3 regions of the Margalitia sp. FSL K6-0131 genome follow, and region 3 is predicted to be linked to each of the others. Evidence: predicted binding sites of a transcription regulator. Region 3 holds the regulator's gene; each other region holds the start of a gene.
The links. The regulator Rex, encoded in region 3, represses fermentation and respiration genes when NADH is low (regulators of the CRP and FNR family bind a similar motif). The targets are predictions, from matches to a motif close to TTGTGAAATATTTCACAA.
Positions count from the first base shown of each region.

Region 1 (4,295 bases), 2.7 Mb from region 3:
ATTTAAAGATGAAGGAGAGTATGATATTGAATCGCAAATCATCCCCTTCTTATCAACTTTAAAAGGATTTAAATTTGGATTCAACAGCGGCATGCGGGTGGAAGTACTGTTTGTGAACACAAAGGAGTTTAATGTAAAATGGGGAACAAAAAACGCTATTAATATCCCCGCACCGGGTCTTCCAGGGGGGCTGCCGATTAGAGCAAATGGAACCTTTAATTTCAAAGTGAATGATTATATTGCATTAATTGATAAAATTGCTGGAGTGAAGGACCAATACCTAGTGGAGGATGTTAAAATCCGCATAACGTCCATCCTCGATCAGTTATTAATGAAATGGATTTCACGGGAAGGGAAGGATATGTTTAACCTTCAGTCTAATTCATTTGAAATTTCCAAAGGAATTAAAGAAGATTTAGACATGGAAATCATGGAAAATGGCATGACAATTTCTGAGTTTACTATCATGAGCTTCAGCTATCCGAAAGAAATTCAGGACATGATTAACAAAAACGCATCATATGGAATGGTTGGAAATGTTGATAAATATCAGGAAATATCTATGATAGATGGCATGTCAAGCGGAAAAATGAGCGGTGGGGGCACAGCCTCCGATATGGCAGGAATGATGATGGGGATGAATATTGCTAATCAAATGTTAAATAAAATGAATCAGAATCAGCATCCGGAATCACAACATTCTCCTGTCCAATCACAACAGCAGGGTGAAGTTCAACAAAAGCCAAACTTTTGTCCAAATTGCGGTATGAAAACACAAGGAGCTAATTTTTGTCCAAATTGCGGACAGAAACTCACTTAATAAAGGTGTATAAAGCTATCTAAACAAATCATTAAACTTGCAGAGAGCGTATAAGGCTAATCGTCTATGCTCTCTTTTTTCTTTTTTCACAACGAGCGAATTTTAAATATCCAACTTATGCCCAGCGTTGCGAGGCATCCTTTTATTAGCATTTTTTTACGGGAGAAAAGGAGCTATGATGACTTATTATTGATGTTCACGATTTACAAGCAGGATATCAGACAATTACAAGCTATTGTGATATAGTAATTATTCGGTAAGGAAAAGGGGGAAGAAAAGCCTAATCTATTGCCGTTACAATTTTGTAAATATTACAGTCGGGGGAAATTATAGATGAATGTATTAGTAGTAAAAGCAAACAACCGTCCTGCTGAAGCAGGGGTTTCCAGTAAAATGTATGAAACTTTTATGGAGACAATCAAAGATGCGAAAAATCTAAACGTTTCTGTATATGACGTATTTGCAGAAGATACACCGTATTTTGGTCAAGAACTCTTTAATGCATTTGGGAAAGTGCATAATGGCGAAAAATTAACAGATCTTGAGCAACGCCTCTTAAATGCTAAACAAAAAGCGATGGACGCTTTAACTGCTGCAGATGTTGTAGTATTTGCGTTTCCACTTTGGAATTTAACGATCCCAGCTAAATTACAAACTTTTATTGATTATGTCTATGCTGCTGGATTTGCTTTTAAATATGATGCGAATGGAAAAATGATTCAATTAATGACAGATAAAAAAGCAATTTTCTTAAACGCACGCGGTGGCTTTTATTCAACACCTGAAACTTCACAGATGGAAATGTCTGTTAATTATATGCGTAATGTATTTGGCGGTGTTTTTGGTATGGAAATAATCGACGAAGTCATTATTGAAGGTCATAATGCAATGCGTGATAAAGCAGAACAGATCATCGACGAAGGATTACGTCGTGTAACCGAAGTAGCTACTAAATTAGTGAATCAAGTTGTTTTAGTGTAGATTTTATCATCCAAACTGAGAACCACCACTTTTCAAGACGTACAGTGTAATTAGCAGTTGAATAAAACTCAAAAAAGAAACCTCCTCTAAATTTAGAGGAGGTTTTATGTTTATATAGAGGTGAAATAATAATAAGATAAGCTCGTTTGCATATCATAAATGATGTCTAATTATACTATGTATAATGCATCAGTACTATGTGTTAATCAGCTAGTGAAAGATTTCACATTTTGATCATTCTTTTATCACATATTTCTCAGAAATACGTTGTTAAAACGTCATTAATTATCGTTAGAAATAAATTTTATGAGGGTATTATATAGGAAAGGAGATGATTTGATGTATAAAAGACAGGAGAAGAAATTAATATGGGTAAGCTTTATTGCAGCTGGGATTATGCTCTTGTCGCTGATTGGACGAATATTCGCAGGCTAAGGAGGATTTATAGATGGACAGCGGAAATGCTGTATTTTACAGTCGTGTCTTAACGGAAGTCACATTAACGTTTCACATCATCTACGCTACTATCGGTGTCGGGGTTCCGTTAATGATCATGATCTCACAGTGGGTGGGAATAAAGAAAAAAGATGAACATTATATTTTGTTAGCAAGACGATTGGCAAGAGGTTTTGTCATTACCGTTGCAGTAGGAGTTGTAACAGGAACAGCCATCGGTTTGCAATTGTCATTGTTATGGCCCAACTTTATGCAATTAGCTGGAAATGTGATAGCGTTGCCACTCTTCATGGAAACCTTCGCATTTTTCTTTGAGGCAATTTTCTTAGGAATTTATTTATACACTTGGGATCGCTTTGAAAATCAGAAGAAGCATTTGCTGCTATTGATTCCTGTGGCAATAGGTGCATCTATGTCAGCTGTTTTTATTACGATAGTTAATGCTTTTATGAATGCTCCGAGAGGCTTTGATGTTGTAAATGGCCAATTAGTTAATATTCAGCCTATACTGGCAATGCTTAATCCGGCGATGCCTACAAAAGTTGGGCATGTTCTTGTTACTGCATATATGACATCTGCATTTATTTTAGCTGCCATTGCTGCATTTAGAATTTTAAAGGGATCCACCCATCAGTACTATAAAAAATCACTATTCTTATTTATGAAACTAGGCTTGATTTTCTCCCTGGCAGCTTTATTGATAGGGGATTTTTCTGCAAAATATTTAGTAAAATACCAACCGGAAAAATTAGCAGCTGCAGAATGGCATTTTGAATCTTCAAAAGGAGCTAGCCTCATTTTATTTGGAATAACTGACGGTGAAAATGTAAAATATGCCATAAAAGTACCTTATGCTTTAAGTATTCTAGCTCATAATAACCCATTTGCGAAGGTGACAGGGTTAAACGAATTCCCTAATGATGAAATACCACCACTGTATATTCACTATCTTTTTGATACGATGGTCATTATCGGAACGTTTATGATTGTTTTATCCGCTGTTTATGTATTTGGTAAATACAAAAGGTGGAACTTCATTTCCTCCAAGTGGTTCAAATGGTTAATCGTTGCAGGCGGGCCATTAACGGTCATTGCACTTGAAGCTGGATGGTGGCTTGCGGAAGTTGGGCGTCAGCCTTGGATTTTATATAAATATATGAAGGTAGCGGATGCAGCGACAACAAGTCAACATGTAAATTTAATGCTCATTCTTTTCTGTATATTATATCTTATTCTTGGAATAGGCAGTGTGGTTGTACTACGTCGTATGTTTCTTAAAAACCCTATCGAGCAGGAAATTGCTGATCGGAAAGCAGAAGGGCGGTGAATGTCATGAACTTGGAGATTCTTGGGATATCTGTGTTATGGCTGTTCCTATTCGGCTACGTCATTATCGCTTCGATTGATTTTGGTGCAGGATTTTTTAATGCCTATAGTTTATTAACAGGACGTCAACATATTCTTACACATATTATTCAACGCTATTTATCACCAGTTTGGGAGATAACCAATGTATTTTTAGTATTCTTCTTTGTGGGAATCGTTGGTTTCTTTCCGAAAACAGCCTTTTACTATGGAACTACTCTGCTTATACCAGTAAGTATTGGGATTATTTTGCTGGCGATACGGGGCAGCTATTATGCATTTGAATCTTATGGTTCACGGGGGCATAAAGGATATTCATTTATGTATGGTGTTGCCGGTTTACTGATACCTGCTGCTTTATCCGTTGTATTAACGATTTCCGAAGGTGGCTATATCTCAATTGAGAAAGGCCAGCCAGTATTAGATTACTGGGCTCTATTTACAAGTCCTTTCACTTGGAGTATCGTTGTCCTGGCAATATCAGCTGTACTATTTATATCTGCAGTCTTCTTAACTTGGTATGCTAATAAAGCAGGAGATGTAAGTGCAACAAAATTACTTAGAAAATATGCGTTAATTTGGGCAGGACCATTAGCCATTTCTGTTATTGGTATAATGGTTGAACTGCGAAAGCATAATCCGGCACATTTTGATCGAATGATAGATGTATGGT
Region 1 covers NZ_JBBOZS010000001.1:2,432,840-2,437,134, forward strand. Annotated here, with positions in the region: gene NSQ59_RS11890 (SPFH domain-containing protein) at 1-820, shown strand, start outside; gene NSQ59_RS11895 (FMN-dependent NADH-azoreductase) at 1,154-1,801, shown strand; gene NSQ59_RS11900 (cytochrome ubiquinol oxidase subunit I) at 2,250-3,584, shown strand; gene NSQ59_RS11905 (cytochrome d ubiquinol oxidase subunit II) at 3,590-4,295, shown strand, end outside.
Region 1: NSQ59_RS11900 (cytochrome ubiquinol oxidase subunit I) is a predicted target of Rex. The motif match lies at 2,013-2,030, and genes of this name have one in related genera.

Region 2 (4,295 bases), 390 kb from region 3:
TTTCGTTCTTTTCCCATTAGCATATTTTATCCAACAAATGAAATACAGGAGACAGACATTACTTCATTATTCCATCCTGCTATCCATGATGCTATAGATGCTTTTTCAAAGGCGGGGATTGGGGAGGAGAAGTTGAGAGAAGTTTTTATTTCGGTTAAGGACAATGCAACGCCTTTACAAAATACTTCGTTTCCAGTCGTTCTTTTGACACCTGGTTTCGGCATTGATCGTGATTTGTACATAGAAATCATTACAGCTATTGTTCAAAAGGGATATATAGTAGTTGCTATAAGTGTCCCATATGATAGTTTTTTAACGGTTTTTCCAAATGGGAAAGTTATAAAGCAAGCAGAAAGATTTCCGGATGATCAATCACAGATAGTAATGAGAATGGACGATGTTCGTCTTGTATTAGATTCTTTGGACAAATGGAATCAAGAAGAATTTTTTAATGGTATATTTGATACTGATAAAATCGGTATGATTGGGCATTCCCTTGGTGGAGCTACCGTTTTTAATCTAGCAGCTATTGAAAAACGTGTACGTTGTGCTATTTTATTAGACGCAAGTTTGCATTTACTCGATGAAAAGATGCCAAATATCCCTATACTAAATATTCGGCAAGAGGCAGCTTCGTTTGAAGAGTATCTTACTGCAATTATGGAGGAAGAGGACGATGGGGCAAGCGAGATTATCGCTAAGCGTTATATAGAAAAACAATTAGATATGTATGAACACTTACCAGCAAGCAGTTCATTTATAAAAGTAATGGGAGCTCATCATCTGTCATTTTCAACAATTGGAAGACTAATATCTGATGTATCTCCAGATGTTACTATATCGATACAGGAGCTCACTAGTGCATTTCTGGAGGAGTTTTTGAAAGAAGAACGAGGTACCTATTCAGAAAGAATAAACGAAAAAAATAGACCATTGAATATCGTGGAAATCAATGGAGGCGGTTTTCCTGTTATTTCATAAATTTCTCTGATGTTGTTATAACATATTTCAAAGAGCTTTTCACCTAAAAGGTATTTCTGCAAATATGCAGAAATGTTTTATTTAAACATTTAATAAGTTAAGGGTATTTTTTAGTAATTTAAGTTTGCTAGATACCTAAATTTCCAACCAATTTCCCCTAATTAGTTATTAACAAAACCGTAAATTTTTTCATTAATTTTCACAAATTGTCCGCGTAGAAAAGACAAAATACAGAAATGTCCACTGGTAGTGCCTGACACCAAAATGGGAACAGCGTTTGTCCCTTCATTAGTGACGGCAATATGAACTAGTGGTGAACGACATATGAAGAATTGTTGTCGACTTTGTGAAATTGCGCACAAATTATTTTATTTTGAGTAGAATTTACCATAAAGATTAAAAGAGAATGAGAAACACATTAAAAAACAACGAAATTTCACTAAAAAAATTTGTGAATCAATACACAAACTCTGACTTAAGAAAGGAGAAGAGAATGTTGCAAATAAAAAAACTCCCATGGAAACGGTTATCTTTCATACTGTTATCCGCGCTATTTTTATTAAGTGGCTGTGACACTAGTAATATTGCAGTTTTAAATCCAAAAGGGCCAGTTGCCCAAAAACAATATGATCTTATTGTTTATTCATTTTGGCTGATGATGATTATCCTAGTCGTTGTTATGGGACTCTTTATTTTTATGGTATTCAAATATCGAGAAAAACGACTAGCAGCAGATTATGTTCCGCCAGATCATCATGGCAATAAGTGGCTTGAAATTATTTGGACGGCAATCCCGATTGTCATCATTATCGCAGTTGCCATACCGACTATTAAAGCAAATTATGCATTGGAAAAAGTGCCTAAGGGTTATGAGGATAAAAAGCCTATTATCATTAATGTTACATCGGCAGACTGGAAATGGATTTTTAGTTATCCGGATCAAAATATTGAAACGGTAAACTATGTCAATATTCCAGCCGGAAGACCGGTTAAGTTTCAATTAACATCTGCTGGAACTATGGCTTCTTTCTGGGTGCCGGAATTGGGTGGACAAAAATATACGATGCCAAATCACTCCATGGAATTGATTCTTCTAGCAGATAAACCAGGGTCCTACCAAGGAAGAAATTCCAACTTTAATGGTGAGGGTTTTGCTCATATGGATTTCGAAGTTCTTTCACAATCTCAAAAGGATTTTGATAAATGGGTAAAAGATGTGAAGGGATCCGCACCTAAACTAACAAAGAAAGACTATAACAAAATTTTAAAACCAGGTTTAGTTGGACGAATGACATATACGGGAACTCATTTGGCATGGGTGAGTACACCACATCAACACAATGTTATGAAGGTAAAAGACAATAGTCAACACGAACATAATATGGATGGAATGGACATGGACAACATGGATATGTCCGATCATAAACACTAGAAGATGGGAGGAGAACAGAATGAAGCTTGATGAATTTTTCGTCACAGGTGAGCCGATTATTTACGTAACGGAAGCGGGAATTGCTCTTGCGATGATCGGTATACTGTTTTACTTAACCTATTTTAAAAAATGGAAATGGCTTTGGAAAAACTGGCTTACAACTGTTGATCATAAAAAAATCGGTGTCATGTATATATTAGTTGCGGTCTTAATGCTATTCCGCGGCGGTGTCGATGCACTAATGATGCGAGCCCAACTTACGGCTCCTAATTTAAAACTATTAGATGCAAATCATTACGATGGAATTTTTACGACACACGGTACTATCATGATTTTGTTTATGGCAATGCCATTTTTAATGGGGTTAATAAACATTGCAGTTCCATTGCAAATTGGGGCACGTGATGTTGCCTACCCAATGTTAAATTCCTTTAGCTTCTGGACATTCGCAGCAGGCTGTGCACTATTTAATATTTCGTTTATTATCGGTGGTTCACCGACTGCAGGATGGACGTCCTACTTTCCGCTCGCAGGAACGGAATTTAGTCCTGGCGTAGGAAACAACTATTATGCAGTTGCCTTGCAAATTGCAGGTATAGGTACATTAATTACAGGAATTAACTTTTTAGTGACGATTCTTAAAATGAGAACAAAAGGCATGACCATGATGAAGATGCCGATGTTTGTATGGTCCGTGTTAATCATGTGTATCATTATCATTTTTGCATTCCCGGTATTAACGGTGGCATTGGCATTAATGACATTTGATCGTATAGCCGGAACTCACTTCTTTACGATGGCAGCTGGCGGTATGCCAATGCTTTGGAGTAATCTGTTCTGGATTTGGGGACATCCTGAAGTATATATCGTATTACTGCCATCATTAGGTATTTACTCAGAAATTATCAGTACGTTTGCGAAAAAACGTCTCTTTGGTTATAAATCAATGGTCTTTTCGATGTTGGCAATAGCTTTATTCAGTTATTTTACATGGGTTCACCACTTCTTTACGATGGGGAACACCGCAGCCGTTAACTCGTTCTTCTCGATTTCGACGATGCTGATTGCAATACCAACCGGTGTAAAACTGTTTAACTGGATTTTTACCATCTATAAAGGAAAAGTGAAACTAACATCCGCCATGCTTTGGTCTTTAGCTTTTATCCCGAACTTCCTTATTGGTGGGGTAACTGGTGTCATGCTTGCGATGGCGGCAGCGGATTATCAATATCACAATAGTTATTTCTTGATCGCGCATTTCCATTACACATTGATACCAGGGGTAGCATTCGCATGTTTTGCCGGTTTGCATTATTGGTATCCGAAGATGTTCGGTCATATGTTAAACGAAAAGCTTGGAAAAATTACGTTTTGGTTCTGGATGGTCGGATTTAACGTATGTTTCTTACCGCAGTTCGTTCTTGGTTTAAAAGGAATGACTCGTCGGATGTATACGTATCAAGCAGGACTTGGCTGGGATAATTTAAACATGGTTTCCACAATCGGCGGTGTATTGATGGGTATCGGTTTCCTTGTCCTTGTATGGAATATTGTCTATAGCGTTCGCCACGGTGAGCGTGATGTAACAGGTGATCCATGGGATGGACGTACATTGGAATGGGCTACACCAACTCCAGTACCTCATTATAATTTTGCGGTAGCTCCTGTTGCGGAAGATATCGATGCGTACTGGAATATGAAGCAAAAGAAAACACCTTTATATAAAAAAGAAGATGTAAAACCAATCCATATGCCAAATAATACAGGAATGCCGTTCGTTGCGGCCGTAGGATTTGGACTTGGTGGTTTCGGACTTGTCTTCTCATGGTGGTGGCTTGCGATCATTGGGTTAATTATTGTACTTGGATGTCTTGCATGGAGA
Region 2 covers NZ_JBBOZS010000001.1:4,777,369-4,781,663, reverse strand. Annotated here, with positions in the region: gene NSQ59_RS23370 (alpha/beta hydrolase family protein) at 1-981, shown strand, start outside; gene qoxA (cytochrome aa3 quinol oxidase subunit II) at 1,478-2,413, shown strand; gene qoxB (cytochrome aa3 quinol oxidase subunit I) at 2,433-4,295, shown strand, end outside.
Region 2: qoxA (cytochrome aa3 quinol oxidase subunit II) is a predicted target of Rex. The motif match lies at 1,431-1,448, and genes of this name have one in related genera.

Region 3 (4,295 bases):
AACCTATCATTACATTCGAACCATATTCTATCGTCCCGTTAAATAATGAAAGCATTTTAATAATTGTTTTTAAGAGGGTAGATTTTCCTATACCATTCGGGCCGACTAAAGCAATGCTGTCTCCCTTTTTGATGGAAATATCAATGTTTTCGGCAATAACTTGGTTGTTATAGCCAATAGCAGCATTACGTATATTCATAACATCATTTCCGCTTTGACGTTCAATGTCAAAGGAGAAATTAGCGGATTTCTCATCTCCATTAGGCCGGTCCATTAATGTCATTTTTTCCAGTTTTTTTCGACGGCTTTGTGCTCTTTTCGTTGTCGATGCCCTTGCAAGATTACGCTGAATAAAGTCTTGAAGCTTTGCTACTTCCTCTTGTTGCTTTTCATATAGCTTCATATCTTGCTCATACTGTTCGGCCTTTTTTACTAAATAGTCACTATAATTCCCTATATATTTTTGAATCATATGACGGGAAATTTCATACACTTGGTTAACCACTTTATCGAGAAAATATCGATCATGAGAAACAATAAGAATAGCACCTTCATATCCTTGTAAATATTGTTCTAACCAGGATAATGTATCAATGTCCAAGTGGTTAGTAGGCTCATCCAAAATTAAAATATCAGGTTTTGTGAGCAAAAGCTTAGCCAGAGCAAGTCTTGTTTTTTGTCCTCCGCTTAATGTTTTAATCAGTGTATTATAATCATAATCACCAAACCGTAAGCCGTGAAGAACGGAGCGAATATCGGCTTCGTATTGATAACCTCCGGAATCTTTGAACCGTATTTGCAGTTCATCGTACTCTTTTAGGAGTCTCTCATATTGATCGGCTTTATCATAAATAGATGGGTCTGACATTTGATGTTCGAGTGAACGAAGTTTCTTTTCCATTTCCTTTAAATCATGGAACACTGTAAGCATTTCATCCCAAATGGATAATTCTGATTCTAATCCGGTATTTTGAGCTAAATATCCAATAGACACATCTTTTGGTTTGATGATTTCACCAGTATCGTGAGACATCTGCCCAGATATGATTTTTAACAAAGTAGATTTCCCGGCACCGTTTCGTCCAACTAGAGCAATTCTATTTTTTGTTTGGATTTCTAATTTTATATTCGATAAAATAAGTTCAGCACCAAAATATTTTGATAGTTGTTGAACTTGCAATAATATCATTTTTATCACCTCAGATTATTAATGTAAGTGTAACGTATATCGGCATAGTTCGGCAATAATCCTGAATAGGATAGAATAAATGATAGGGATATAAATTTTTCCCATTTCATTGTGGCGATGACATTGACAATGAAAAGGTGTATGATGGAAAAAAGAGGTGAATGCAGGTTGTCGGATTTCACTCATTTTAATGAACAAGGACGGGCAAAAATGGTAGATGTAAGCGCTAAACCGGAAACTATTCGTACCGCAATAGCTGAATCTAGCATCGAACTTAATGCCCAGGTGTATGAACATATTAGTGAGAATAAAATCAAAAAAGGCGATGTATTGGCAGTCGCTCAAATCGCCGGGATAATGGCAGCCAAAAAAACATGGGATATTATTCCGATGTGCCACCCGATTCCTTTAAACGGTATTAATATCGAATTCACTTGGAAAAAGAATGAAGATCAATTTGTGCTTTGTATACGGACAACAGTTAAAACAAAAGGAAGCACCGGTGTGGAAATGGAAGCATTGACTGCCAGCTCTATAGCAGCGCTAACGGTGTATGATATGTGCAAAGCTGTTGATAAAGGAATGGTGATCGGTCCTACTTACTTAGTAGAAAAGACCGGCGGAGTATCTAGTAAGGATTTTAAAAGGGAAGCATAGTATATTTGGGGGAAAGCAAATGAATGAAGACACGCTAAAAATACCTCAGGCAACAGCAAAAAGATTGCCTCTTTACTATCGTTTTTTGCAAAACTTGCATAATGCAGGCAAGCAGAGAGTATCATCAGCGGAACTTAGTGAAGCGGTAAAAGTAGATTCTGCAACAATCAGAAGAGATTTTTCCTATTTTGGAGCCCTAGGTAAAAAAGGGTATGGATATAATGTTAACTATCTTTTAAGCTTTTTTCGAAAAACACTGGACCAGGACGAAGTAACAAAAGTAGCATTAATCGGTGTTGGAAATTTAGGTACCGCCTTTTTAAATTATAATTTTTTAAAAAACAATAATACTAAGATTGAAATTGCTTTTGATATAGATAAAAATAAAATTGGGAAAAAAATCGGACAAGTACATGTCTATGATTTTTCAGAACTGCAAAGCCGTTTAGTAGAAGAAAATATTTCTATTGCTATTTTAACTGTTCCTGCTGAAGTGGCTCAATCTATTACAGATAGCATCTTAGAGACGAATGTTAAAGGTATATTAAATTTTACACCGGCTAGACTAAATGTACCGAGTTCTATTAGAGTGCATCATATCGATTTAGCTGTTGAGCTGCAAGCACTTGTGTATTTTTTGAAGCATTATCCAAATGACACGGAAAATTCACAAGAGGAAACAAATTCATAATAAAAGAATAGTTGATTTCTGCTATCATATCATTATAAGGAGGTGGGCACTGATGAGACCAGGTATTGGAAGTCTTATTATTATTGTAATTGTAGCTTTATTAGTGTTTGGTCCGAAAAAGTTGCCTCAATTAGGGAAAGCTGCTGGTAGTACATTACGTGAATTCAAGAATGCTACAAAAGGTTTGGCAGACGATGATGACGATGAACAAGCGAAAAACACAAAAGTTGATATAACAAAAGACGAAACAGCAAAGGATACAAAAGTTAACATAACAAAAGAGGACGTTAAATAAGGCTTTTTTATCATGCTATGCTGCTTTGAAATGAAATTATTTATTTTGAAGAAGAATATTTCTAATAAAAATACCCGGACTAATTGTTTTGGAGTTTTCATACAGTACGAATAGTGAAATTTACAGTAAAACAGTATACATGTAAATGATAGGATGAAAATAAATGAGTCAAAAAGATATGACGATATTTGAACATTTATCCGAGCTAAGAAAACGACTGTTCGTAATAGTCGTTTTCTTTATCTTGGCTTGTATTGTAAGTATGTTTATTTCCCAGCCGATCATTCGGTATTTGCAAAATGCGGAGATAGCGAAAGATTTGACGATGAATGCTTTTCGTTTGACCGATCCTTTCAAAGTGTATTGGGAGGTTACCGTATATTTAGCCTTAATCATGATACTGCCAGTTATTTTATATCAATTATGGGCATTTATAAGCCCTGGTTTATATGAAAAAGAGCGCAGAGTCACATTAAGCTACATTCCGGTTACACTACTATTATTTATCGGTGGACTTGCCTTTTCTTACTTCATCCTGTTCCCGATAATTATAAACTTCATGCTGAAGTTATCGAATCAACTGGATATTCATGCGGTAATTGGGATAAATGAATACTTCCAATTCTTATTTCAAATTACGCTTCCATTTGGCTTCTTGTTTGAATTGCCGGTAGTGGTATTATTCTTAACGAGATTGGGAATCATTACTCCAATGTTTTTAGGGAAAATCCGTAAATATGCTTACTTTGTCATAACAGTTGTTTCGGCTTTTATTACCCCGCCGGATGTTATGTCACAAATTGCGGTAGGAATTCCACTTATCATTTTATATGAGGTCAGTATTTGGATTTCCAAAATTGGCTATCGAAAAGTAAAAGCTGCGGAAGCGCAGCTCGAATTGGAAAGCCAAAATCAAATGGAATAAGAAAAGCGGAAGCCTTTCTCATCCGCTAGCCGATAGGCGCAATTGAAATTGAAGTGCAAATTTCACCTGTAGCTAGACAAAGTCTAACAGAAAAAAACCTTCCTCAATAAAGGAAGGTTTATTTATTATTACGGCTTGATATTTTAAAATACAGTAAAATCAATCGAATACCTGCACCAAAATCTAATGTGGCTAAAAGAATGAGTACGTATGTAAAAGCTCCCCATCCGCTAATAGCCACTCTTTGTATAGCCATATATGTAAACATTACTCCTAAAAGGCAATAAACAATGCCAGAAAAAATAGCTCTCATCCAAAAAATCCTCCAATAAAGCTATGTACTTTGTCATAATTTTCTATGATCTTTTGTATATTTTCGCGATTTAAGATCTGTACGGTGACAACAATTGTATTCATCATTACATGAGCAATAATGGAGACCATAATTCTTTTTGTTTTATAATAAAGAAACGCGAAGGTAAACCCCATAGCAGAATACAAAATAAGATGGACGGGCTCAAGATGAGCTAATCCAAAA
Region 3 covers NZ_JBBOZS010000001.1:5,168,302-5,172,596, reverse strand. Annotated here, with positions in the region: gene NSQ59_RS25285 (ABC-F family ATP-binding cassette domain-containing protein) at 1-1,189, opposite strand, end outside; gene moaC (cyclic pyranopterin monophosphate synthase MoaC) at 1,358-1,846, shown strand; gene NSQ59_RS25275 (redox-sensing transcriptional repressor Rex) at 1,866-2,537, shown strand; gene NSQ59_RS25270 (twin-arginine translocase TatA/TatE family subunit) at 2,590-2,832, shown strand; gene tatC (twin-arginine translocase subunit TatC) at 2,996-3,757, shown strand; gene NSQ59_RS25260 (YdiK family protein) at 3,876-4,070, opposite strand; gene NSQ59_RS25255 (CPBP family intramembrane glutamic endopeptidase) at 4,067-4,295, opposite strand, start outside.